DNA from 3 places in the Arthrobacter sp. BPSS-3 genome. Region 3 is predicted to be linked to each of the others. Evidence: predicted binding sites of a transcription regulator. Region 3 holds the regulator's gene; each other region holds the start of a gene.
What was found. Region 3 encodes LexA, which represses DNA repair genes until DNA is damaged. Its sites were predicted from a motif close to TCGAACANNTGTTCGA; they were not measured.
Positions count from the first base shown of each region.

Region 1: ACFVY3_RS07225 (LexA family protein) is a predicted target of LexA. The motif match lies at 1,325-1,340, and genes of this name have one in related genera.
Region 2: ACFVY3_RS04940 (DUF6504 family protein) is a predicted target of LexA. The motif match lies at 1,196-1,211, and genes of this name have one in related genera.

Region 1 covers NZ_JBIMMV010000003.1:306,500-309,768, forward strand. The annotation lists gene ACFVY3_RS07220 (Y-family DNA polymerase) at 1-870, opposite strand, end outside; gene ACFVY3_RS07225 (LexA family protein) at 880-1,311, opposite strand; gene ACFVY3_RS07230 (hypothetical protein) at 1,465-1,635, shown strand; gene ACFVY3_RS07235 (GNAT family N-acetyltransferase) at 1,632-2,150, opposite strand; gene ACFVY3_RS07240 (L-threonylcarbamoyladenylate synthase) at 2,198-2,818, opposite strand; gene ACFVY3_RS07245 (DUF6457 domain-containing protein) at 2,967-3,269, shown strand, end outside.
Region 2 covers NZ_JBIMMV010000002.1:402,364-405,632, forward strand. The annotation lists gene ACFVY3_RS04925 (VOC family protein) at 1-386, opposite strand, end outside; gene ACFVY3_RS04930 (chorismate mutase) at 401-727, shown strand; gene ACFVY3_RS04935 (hypothetical protein) at 728-1,114, opposite strand; gene ACFVY3_RS04940 (DUF6504 family protein) at 1,326-1,655, shown strand; gene ACFVY3_RS04945 (DNA polymerase III subunit alpha) at 1,652-3,269, shown strand, end outside.
Region 3 covers NZ_JBIMMV010000004.1:330,943-334,211, forward strand. The annotation lists gene ACFVY3_RS08995 (ATP-dependent DNA helicase) at 1-1,140, shown strand, start outside; gene lexA (transcriptional repressor LexA) at 1,270-2,019, opposite strand; gene ACFVY3_RS09005 (LysM peptidoglycan-binding domain-containing protein) at 2,635-2,940, shown strand; gene ACFVY3_RS09010 (histidinol-phosphate transaminase) at 3,059-3,269, shown strand, end outside.

The DNA.
Region 1 (3,269 bases), on a different contig from region 3:
CCGGGCTAGCCGGGCGGAGGCCTGTTGCCCGTAGACGCTCAGGACCTGCCGGAACCCGGCGGCCGAGGTCAGCGGGGTGGAGAACGAACGGGAGAAGATCAGTTGGTCCCGTCCGATGCGTTCCTCTTCCAACGGGATGCATGGGGTGCCCTGCAGTTCCAGGACGGTGCGCATCATGACCACGGAGAACCGGTCGCGGATCATCACCGGGTCCGCGCGGGCCAGGTCCAGAATCGAGTGGATGCCGAGGGCGTTGAGCCGCTTGGTCAGCCGGGTGGCGACGCCCCAGATTTCGATCACCGACAGGCTCCGCATCAGGCGCTCGCGGGCGGCGGCGGGCACGGATTCCCAGTGGCAGATGCCGTCGAAGGCGGGATTGTTCTTGGCCCACTTGTTGGCCAGCTTCGCCAGCGTCTTGGTGGGGGCGATGCCGACGCAGACGGGCACGCCGACGTTGCGTCGCACCGCCGTCTTCATCTGTCCGCCCAGCGCCAGCAGTTCCGCAGGGGTGCCCTTCACCCCCAGGAATGCCTCGTCGATGCTGTACACCTCCAGCCAGGCGGAGAAGCGGCCCAGCAGTTCCATCACCCGGGCGCTGATGTCGCCGTAGAGTTCGTAGTTGCTGGACAGCGCCACCAGTCCCCACTCGCTGGCCCGTGGGGCGAGCTTGAACCACGGCTCGCCGAGGGGAATCCCAAGCCGCTTCGCCTCGGGTGACCGCGTGACGGCACAGCCATCGTTGTTGGACAGCACGACGACGGGACGGCCCTCCAGGGCGGGGTTGAAGGCGCGCTCGGCGGAGGCGTAGAAGCAGTTGACGTCCACATGGGCGATCTGGGGCAGCTGGCGCATCGGGGCGGGCCTGGCCATGACGGCGCCCTAAACCACGTGGAGGCAGCGCGTGGCGACGCCCCAGACCACGAGTTCGGACAGGGACGGAACCCTGATGTCCGGGTAGGCCGGGTTCTCGGCCTGCAGCACCACCCCGTCGCGGGTAATCCGTAGCCGCTTGATGGTCAGCTCGCCGTCCAGGACCGCGACGACGACGGATCCGTCCACGGGGGTCAGCGCCCGGTTGACGATCAGTTCGTCTCCGTCGCTGATCCCGGCGCCCTCCATGGAGTCCCCGGAGACCCGGACCACGTAGGTGCTGGTGATGTCCTTGATCAGGTGTTCGTTCAGGTCGATGCGGCCGTCGAAGTAGTCCTGCGCGGGCGAGGGATAGCCGGCCGCCACCGGGACCGGCGAGATCAGCACGGAGAGGAGGGAAGTGCCCGCGTCTATCACGCGGGGTCCGATAATTGCGCCCACAACACACCTTAGTTCGAATATATGTTCGAATCTAAGTGTAAACCCGGGGGCGGACACTGGACCGGGGGAAACCCTTCGGTAGTAGTATCGGCCTCTGCTCCCGCGGGCCCGGCCGGCCCCGGGCTAGGGAACGGGACAGGAGTTGGGAACGCGGTGGGGAACAGTGCCGGGCCCTCACCGTGGAGCTCGCCCGGCGTCGTTGCGGGTGCCGGCGGAGTGGCGGTGATCCTCGTCGCCGCCCTGGTGCTGTTGCTGGGCCGACGCAGTCCCCTCGGGGCCGACGGACGCGACGGCGACGTCACCGCCGAACAGGCGAAGGGCTAGGCCGTCCCGATCCAGTAGCGGCGCTTGCCGTTCCGGGTGTCCTCGTAGACGCCGCCGTTCTTTTCGATGGTGGCGCGGGAGCCCGCGTTGTCCTCGTCGCAGGTCAGGAGTGCCCGATCGATTCCCAGGCCGCGGGCGATCGGCAGCGCCTCCGCCAGGGCTCCGGCGGCGTGACCGCGGCGCCGCGCCGACGGGCGGACGCTGTAGCCGATGTGCCCCACCTCGTTGAGGAGGAACTCGTTCAGGTGGTGGCGTACCGCGAGTGAACCGACGAATTCATCGCCCTCGACAATCCAGAGATATGTGCAGGGCACGTAGCCGGGTTTCCGGGGCGTCTCCGGTCGTGCGTCCCGGCGCAGAGTGTCAACAAAGTCGGCGAACGCGGCGGATCCCGCCAGGTCCGCGTCGGGCCGATGCTCTATCCCGCCGCCGTCCTGGTGCGCGCCGTCGAACTCGGCAAAGGCCTCCAGCCAGGAGGCGTGATAAGCGGTGTCGGGTGCGGTAAGCCGGGCCATGCCCCGATCCTAGCCGGGCCGGGGTCTAACCCTGTGAACCCGTGCGGCTACTCGAAGCGGGACGGGTCGCCCATGCCGCGGCGGACCACCTCGGCGGCGCCGCCGGAGAAGTCGATCACGGTGGTCGGTTCCGCGCCGCACTCGCCCGAGTCGATGACGGCGTCGACCACGTGGTCCAGCCGCTCCTTGATTTCCCAGCCCTGGGTCAGCGGCTCCTCCTCGTCCGGCAGCAGCAGCGTGCTGGAGAGCAGCGGTTCGCCCAGCTCCGCCAGGATGGCCTGGACCACGGTGTGGTCCGGGATGCGCACCCCCACGGTTTTCTTCTTCGGGTGCAGCAGCCGCTTCGGGACCTCCTTGGTGGCCGGCAGGATGAAGGTGTAGCTGCCGGGGGTCACCGCCTTGATGCTCCGGAAGACGTCGTTGTCGATCTGGACGAATTGACCCAGCTGCGCGAAGTCCTTGCAGACCAGGGTGAAGTGGTGCTTGTCGTTCAGGTGCCGGATGGCCCGGATCCGGTCCAGCGCCTCCCGGTTGCCCAGCTGCGCGCCGAGGGCGTAGCAGGAGTCCGTCGGGTAGGCGATCAGGCCCCCGGACTTGAGCAGCTCCACCACCTGGGTGATGGAACGCGGCTGCGGGTTGTCTGGGTGGACATCGAAGAATCTCGCCATGGCATGAGCTTACGCCCGGCCGCGCGGGGCACATCCATTCCCGCCCGGGGGCTGTGTCGCGTTTCATTTGCGCCCGGATCGGTGCTACCCCTTGAGGGACACCGCGCGACGGACGCACCGATGCAGCACCGACGAAGAGGAGTAGTACATGACTTTGCCCCGGGATGAAGACAGCTCACTGCGGCACTGGAGCGCGCGCCTGATCCAGGCCCTGCAGATCCTCGACCTGGAGGTGGACCACGAGAAGCTCGTGCAGCTCGCCGACGAATCGGTCAAGGCCGTGGGTCCGCACGCCGACGCCGTCAGCGCCTTCATCGTCGGCTTCGCCGCCGGAACGGCGTCCACCCACGGGCGCAAGAGCGTCGACGAGGCCGTCACGGCCGCCGCGGACAAGGTGATCGAGCTGTGCGAGCACGGCGAAGAGGGCGGCCCGGACGAGAAGGGCTGGACC
Region 2 (3,269 bases), on a different contig from region 3:
GTCGGGTTGAACGCGACCTCCCAGCGGAAGCCGTCCGGGTCCGCGAAGTAGCCGGTGTAGCCGCCCCACGGCTGTGTTTTGGGCGGCGCGACGATGGTGGCCCCGGCGGCCGCAGCCTCGCCCAGGACCCTGTCCACCGCATCGGCGCTGTGGACGTTGTGGCTCAGGGTGATGGGAGGGATTCCGGCGGGGGAGTCCGTCCCGGCTTCGGCCCGCATCTGGCCCGCGTCCCAGAGCGAGAGGATGAGCCCGTGGTTGATCTGCAGGAAGAGCACTTCCCCGGGGACTTCGCGGTGGACGGGCCAACCCAGGCCCGTCACATAGAACCGGCGGGAGGCTTCCACGCTGCGGACGCCAAGGGAGATGAAGTCGACTCGTGGTTGCATCGTTCGATACTGTCATGCAGATGTCGACAAATCACGCAGAGGACAAAGCAGCCCAGGCCGATAAGGACCAGCTCGCAGCCGTGCGGGTGGCCGTGGACGAGGTTGACGAGCAGATCGTCGCGCTGATCGGACGCCGGGAGCGGTTGATCCGGATCGCCGGGACGCTCAAGGCCGACAGCGCCGAGGTCCGCGCCCCGGGACGGGTGGAGCGCGTCCTGGAACACGTGAAGGCAACGGCCGAACGCAACGACATCGACACCGACATCGTCGGAGCGACCTACAAGGCCATGATCGATGCCTTCATTCGCCTGGAGCTTGAGGTCTACAAGGCCGGCAGCTAGCTAGAGGGATTCCTCCACGGGGACGTTGGCCTGGTACTCCCGCCCGTCGCAGTCGCTGTAGGCCGTCATCAGGTGCCCCTTGGGCAGGCCCAGTACCGTGCTCAGCGGGAAGTTGCCCGTGATGGTGTTCCCGGAATGCTGGACGCCCTTGATATCGAAGTTCTCCTCCGTGCCGTCATGGCTGAAGCAGAAGAAGGACACGGCCTCGCCATTGAGGAATTCGATTTCCAGCCGCCGTTGATGCGAATGGTCCGGCGTCGCCGCGACCAGCCCCACCACATAGGCGCCCGAGGCCGGGATATTGCCGTCTATATCGAAGGTCGCCACCAACGTTGAATCCTTGGCGGCGATGCTGACGTGCTTCAGGAGTGCGTTGTGCGAGCTCATAGGCCAATCCTGCCCCCGGACGTTGGCCCCGTCCACCCCTGATCTAGGTTTTGTCCCGGCCCCGTCGTAGACTTGTTCTATTCGAAGATATGTTCGAATAATTCAAGAGGGAACCCGTCTGGCCTCCCGCCTGTGGCACCTGCACCTTCCGGCGCAACTGCCCGGCGGCCGTCCAGCCCGTTCGTCTAAAACACTGCGCCCGGGAGGCATCATGGGGATGTTCAGCGAATCCGTGGAGGTGGCCTGCACCCCGGAGGGCCGGCCCGAGTCCCTGGTCTGGGCGGGACGGAGCTACGAGCTGTGCGCCGAGCCGGTGCGGTGGTTCGAACGGCGTGAGTGGTGGGCTGAAGTGCAGCGCGCACCGCTGGGCAGCGGCCCAGGCCTGGTGGACTCGGAGATCTGGCGGCTCGAGGTCCGGGACGCCTCGGCCCCGGACCAAAGCCTCACCCTCGACCTCAGCCGCCACCTGCGCAGCGGGCGCTGGCGGCTGTTGCGGCTCCACGACGCCCTGGCGGGGCAGCGGAGGCCAGCGTCGGCATGAGCTTCACCCACCTGCACGTCTCCACCGCCTTCAGCGCCCACTATGGCGTGTCCTGGCCGGAGGAACTGGCCGCGGCGGCCGCAGCCGACGGGGCGACGGCGCTCGCCTGCACCGACCGTGACGGCCTCTACGGCACCATCAAACACCTCAAGGCCTGCATGGCCGAGGGGCTGGATCCCATCGTGGGGGTGGACCTGGCGGTCTTTGACGACGACGGCGACCTCCGCACCCAGGTGGGCGGCCGCGTCGTCGTCCTGGCCCACGGGGGAAACGCCGGGGCTGGATACCGCGCCCTGTGCCGGCTGATCTCCGATGCCCACGCCCGCACCACGGGCAAGGCCGGCGGTACGGTCCCCGCTGCGGTCACACGGGCCGAACTGGCATCCCGGGCGCTGGACCCGCAGACACTCGAACCGGTGCTGACGGTACTGATCGGACCGGACTCGGACGTCGGCCGCTCCATGGGCGGGCGGCGCTACCTGCGGCCGCGCACCCTGTTCAAGCAATGGCTCGACGCCATGCCGGCGGGAACCGTCACCGCCGAGGTGGTCTCCCAGCTGAGCGCCCCGGGGGAGCACCTCAGCACGGCGCACGCCGTGCGGATGCTCAAGCTGGCCGCCGAACACGGCGTTCCCGCCGTGCTCAGCAACGCCGTGCGCTATGTCGCCGAGGACGGGGCGGCCACGGCGGACGTGCTGGACTCCGCCCGTACCCTGAAGTCGCTACCCGAACTGGCCGGCGAGCCGCTGCTGCAACCCAACGGACAGGCCTGGCTCAAAAGCTCCGCGCAGATGCTGGAGCTGGGCAAGGAAATCATTCACGCCGCGGGATTCGGCGCGGCCGACCTCAAGAGCCTGCTGGCGCATACCGAGGCGCTCGCGGACCGCTGCCGGATAGACCCGGCCGCGGACATGGGCTGGAAGCAGCCGGTGGTCCCGGAAGCGGCCGTGATCGGGATCGAGGGGGACCCGCTGGCCGAACTGGCGGCCCGCTGCGAGGCCGGCATCACCCGCCGCTTTCCCGGCATCAGCGGCAGCAGTGCCGTGAAGCTGCGGGCCAGGCTGGAGCATGAGCTGCGGATCATCGACAGCCTCGGGTTCGCCTCCTACTTCCTGACCGTGGCCGAGGTGTCCCGGATGATCACGGACATGGGGGTGCGCGCCGCGGCCCGGGGCTCCGGGGCCTCCAGCCTGGTCAACTACCTGATCGGCGTCAGCCAGGTGAACCCGCTGCAGCACGACCTGATCTTCGAACGCTTCCTCTCACGGGACCGGGCCACCCTGCCGGACATCGACATCGACGTCGAGAGCGCCGAACGGCACAACGTCTACCGGAAGATCTTCGACCGGTTCGGTGCCGAACGGGTGACCCTGATGAGCATGCAGAACGGGTACCGCGCCCGGGGTGCCGTGCGCGACGCCGGACTGGCCCTCGGCATGGAGGGCGGCGACATCGACGAGATCGCAAAACAGCTGTGGCGGTTCTCCGCACGGAACTTCCGCGAGGCGCTGGTGGAGAAGCCGGAGCTGAAGGAGTTCGCCGGGCGGGTGGAGCAGCGGGACTTCACCGGCAACCAACAGCTGGACCTGCTGGTGGACCTGACCGAACGGCTGG
Region 3 (3,269 bases):
GCGAACCTTGAGCTCGCCGTTGCTGGGGTTCCCGGCGGACTGATGCCCAACGGCCTGAACAGCGAACAGCTCGACTGCGTGGACCAGCTCCGGGACGCCTGCCGTGCGGCGCTCTCCGACTCCAAGGGAGACGGCTCCACCACGGCCGACGGCGGCCGGCAGCTGGCGCGCTCCCGGCTGATGGTGATCCTGGAGCTCTGCGAACGCCTGCTCGCGGCCCGCGAGAACCGCGAGGTGGTGTGGTTCTCGCGGCAGAGCACCTTCGACCCGCAGCAGGGCTACTCGCAGCCGGACGATTCGGCGCCCGTGCTGATCAACATCGCCCCGCTCAGCGTGGCCGGGCGGCTGCGGGAGGGCCTGTTCGCGGACCACACCGTGGTGCTGACCTCGGCCACCCTCGCCATCGGCTCGGCCTTCGAACCGGCCGCGGGGGGGCTGGGCCTGGTGGGCCCCGGCGCCCCGAGCTGGACCGGCGTCGACGTCGGGTCGCCGTTCGAATACCCCAAGCAGGGCATCCTCTACGTCGCCAAGCACCTGCCCAAACCGGGCCGGGGGACCGCGCCCGAGGCCCTGGACGAGCTCGAGAAGCTGATCCGCGCCTCCGGCGGCGGCGCGCTCTGCCTCTTCTCCTCCCGGCGCGCCGCGGAGGAGGCCGCCGACGCGCTCCGGCCGCGGCTGGGCCTCAGCATCCTCTGCCAGGGCGAATCCACCATGACCGCGCTGGTCAAGCAGTTCGCGGACGAACCGGACACCTGCCTCTTCGGCACCATGTCCCTGTGGCAGGGCGTTGACGTGCCCGGCAACTCCTGCCGGCTGGTGGTGATCGACCGGATCCCGTTCCCGCGGCCGGACGATCCGCTGATGACGGCCCGCTCCCGGGCCGTGGCGCAGGCCGGGGGCAACGGCTTCATGAGCGTCTCGGCCACGCACGCGGCGATCCGGCTGGCGCAGGGCGCGGGCCGGTTGATCCGGTCGACGTCGGACCGCGGCGTGGTGGCGGTGCTGGACTCACGGCTGTCCACCGAGCGTTACGGCGGCTTCCTCCGGGCCGCGCTGCCGCCGTTCTGGGCCACGACGGACCCGGCGGTGGCCGTGGCGTCGCTGGAGCGGCTCGCGAAAGAAGCCGCGCAGGGGTCGTAGGCCCCCGGGGCAGGGACGTTTTGGCGGGGTTTGGTGGCGCTCAGGCCTCGGCGTCCGGGCGGGGTGGGGGGGCTCAGGTCCGGGCGTTCAGCGCGTTCAGCCGGTCCCTGGCCGGCGGCGTTGCCCGCGCTACAGGGAGCGGAGGACCGAGACGACCTTGCCCATGATGACGGCGTGGTCGCCCAGAATCGGTTCATACTGGGTGTTCTGCGGCAGCAGCCAGGTGTGGCCGTCGCGCTGCCGGAACGTCTTGACCGTGGCTTCGTCATCGAGGAGGGCGGCCACGATGTCGCCGTTGACGGCGTCGTTCTGCCGGCGCACCACCACCCAGTCCCCGTCGCAGATCGCGGCGTCGATCATGGAGTCACCCGCGACCTTGAGCATGAACAGCTCACCGTGGCCCACGAGCTGGCGCGGCAGGGGGAGGACGTCCTCCACCACCTGGTCGGCCAGGATCGGACCACCGGCGGCGATCCGGCCCACAAACGGGACCATAGCCGTGTCCGTGGCGCTGGCCAGTTCCGACACCGCGAGTCCGCCGACGGCCTTCAGCCCGCGGGGCTGTTCGACGCCGGAAATCGGGGTGGACCCCTCGTCCAGGGTGAGCGGCATCAGGACTTCCATGGCGCGGGGACGCTTGGGGTCCCGGCGCAGGTAGCCCAGCTTCTCAAGCTGGGAGAGCTGGTGGGTCACGCTGGAGAGGCTGGCCAGCCCCACCGTGTCCCCGATCTCGCGCATCGACGGCGGATAGCCGTTGTCCGTCACGGACCGCTGGATGGTTTCGAGGATCTTTTTCTGACGGACGGTGAGGCTCTTGGGCGCCCGGGCAGACTGGGCGCCGCGCCGGGTTGCCCTCCCGCCGGTGGCTTGTGCTGCCATGGTCGCCGTGCCTTCCGTTCGTGGTGCGGATCCGTGGCCGGCGGACCGAGAGAAGCGGCCCGATTGCTGCGAATCCTAAAAATGTCAGTGCCTGCCGTTTGACTGCTCTTGATCACCGCTGGCGGGTGTTCGACAGGTTTCAGACTGCAGGTGCGGAGTGCGGGTCCCTCGAGGGACCGGTTCCGTGCTTCAAAAATAGGTCAGCCGCCGGCGTTTTTCAAACATTTGTTCTAGCGAGTCTCGACAGAGTTCGTTCATAGGTGCTAAAAAAAGAACAGCAAGATTCGAAGATGTGTTCGAAGATTGCGAGTGGAGAACCACGGCCGGCTTCGGCTTTGTGTTCGAAGCGAATGATGGTTCAGCCGGTTGGCGGCAGGTACGAGGAGTACGCCGGGCGGCAACGACAAGTCCAGGAGGGCTCAGTTCATGTCAGCAAGAAGCGCTTTCGCCGGTTCGCAGTTTTCCGACGCCGGAAGGCCGGCACTGTATCTCGTGCCGGATACCGCCACGGCCTTCTCCGGGGCGGTAGCTCCGTTCGCGGCCCCGGCCGACGCTTACGCGACCGCCGGGAGCGCGTCAGCTGTACGCCGGGCCCACTCTTCCGCCCAGGCTCCCTTGCGGCTGACCCGGCGGGGACGCTTCGTCTTCTTCGGACTGCCCCTGATCCTGCTCGCGGCCCTGCTGCTGTCCGTGGCCGGCTTCCTGACCGCGCCGGCGAAGGCCGCCGATTCCCCGGCATCGCTGGCGACCACCCCGACGGTCACCGTGACCGTGCAGCCCGGGGAGTCCCTGTGGACCATCGCCGGCACCGTCGACCCGAAACGGGATCCGCGGGACGTGGTCGCCGAGATCGTGCAGCTGAACAATCTCGACGCCGCACCGGTCCTGCCCGGCCAGCAGCTCTTCGTTCCGACCCCCTGAGCTGAATCCCCCGGGACGGAGCGTCCGCCGACCTCGGGATGGCCATTCGCCGTCCGCGGGATGGGCCATCGTTGGTCACGGTTTCGGGCCAGACAGTCCTCTCACTTAAACTGGGAACGTGACTGACCAGCTTGAGCGACTCAACCGACTTCCCCTCCGGACCAACCTGCGGGGCCTGCGCCCCTATGGTGCTCCCCAGCTGGACGTTCCGATTCTCCTGAACGTCAACGAGAACACCCATGGTGTCCCCGCCGACGTGCGGGCAGCGATCGCGGAGGCCGTCACCGAGGCGGCCGCCGGGCTCAACCGCTATCCGGACCGGGAGTTCA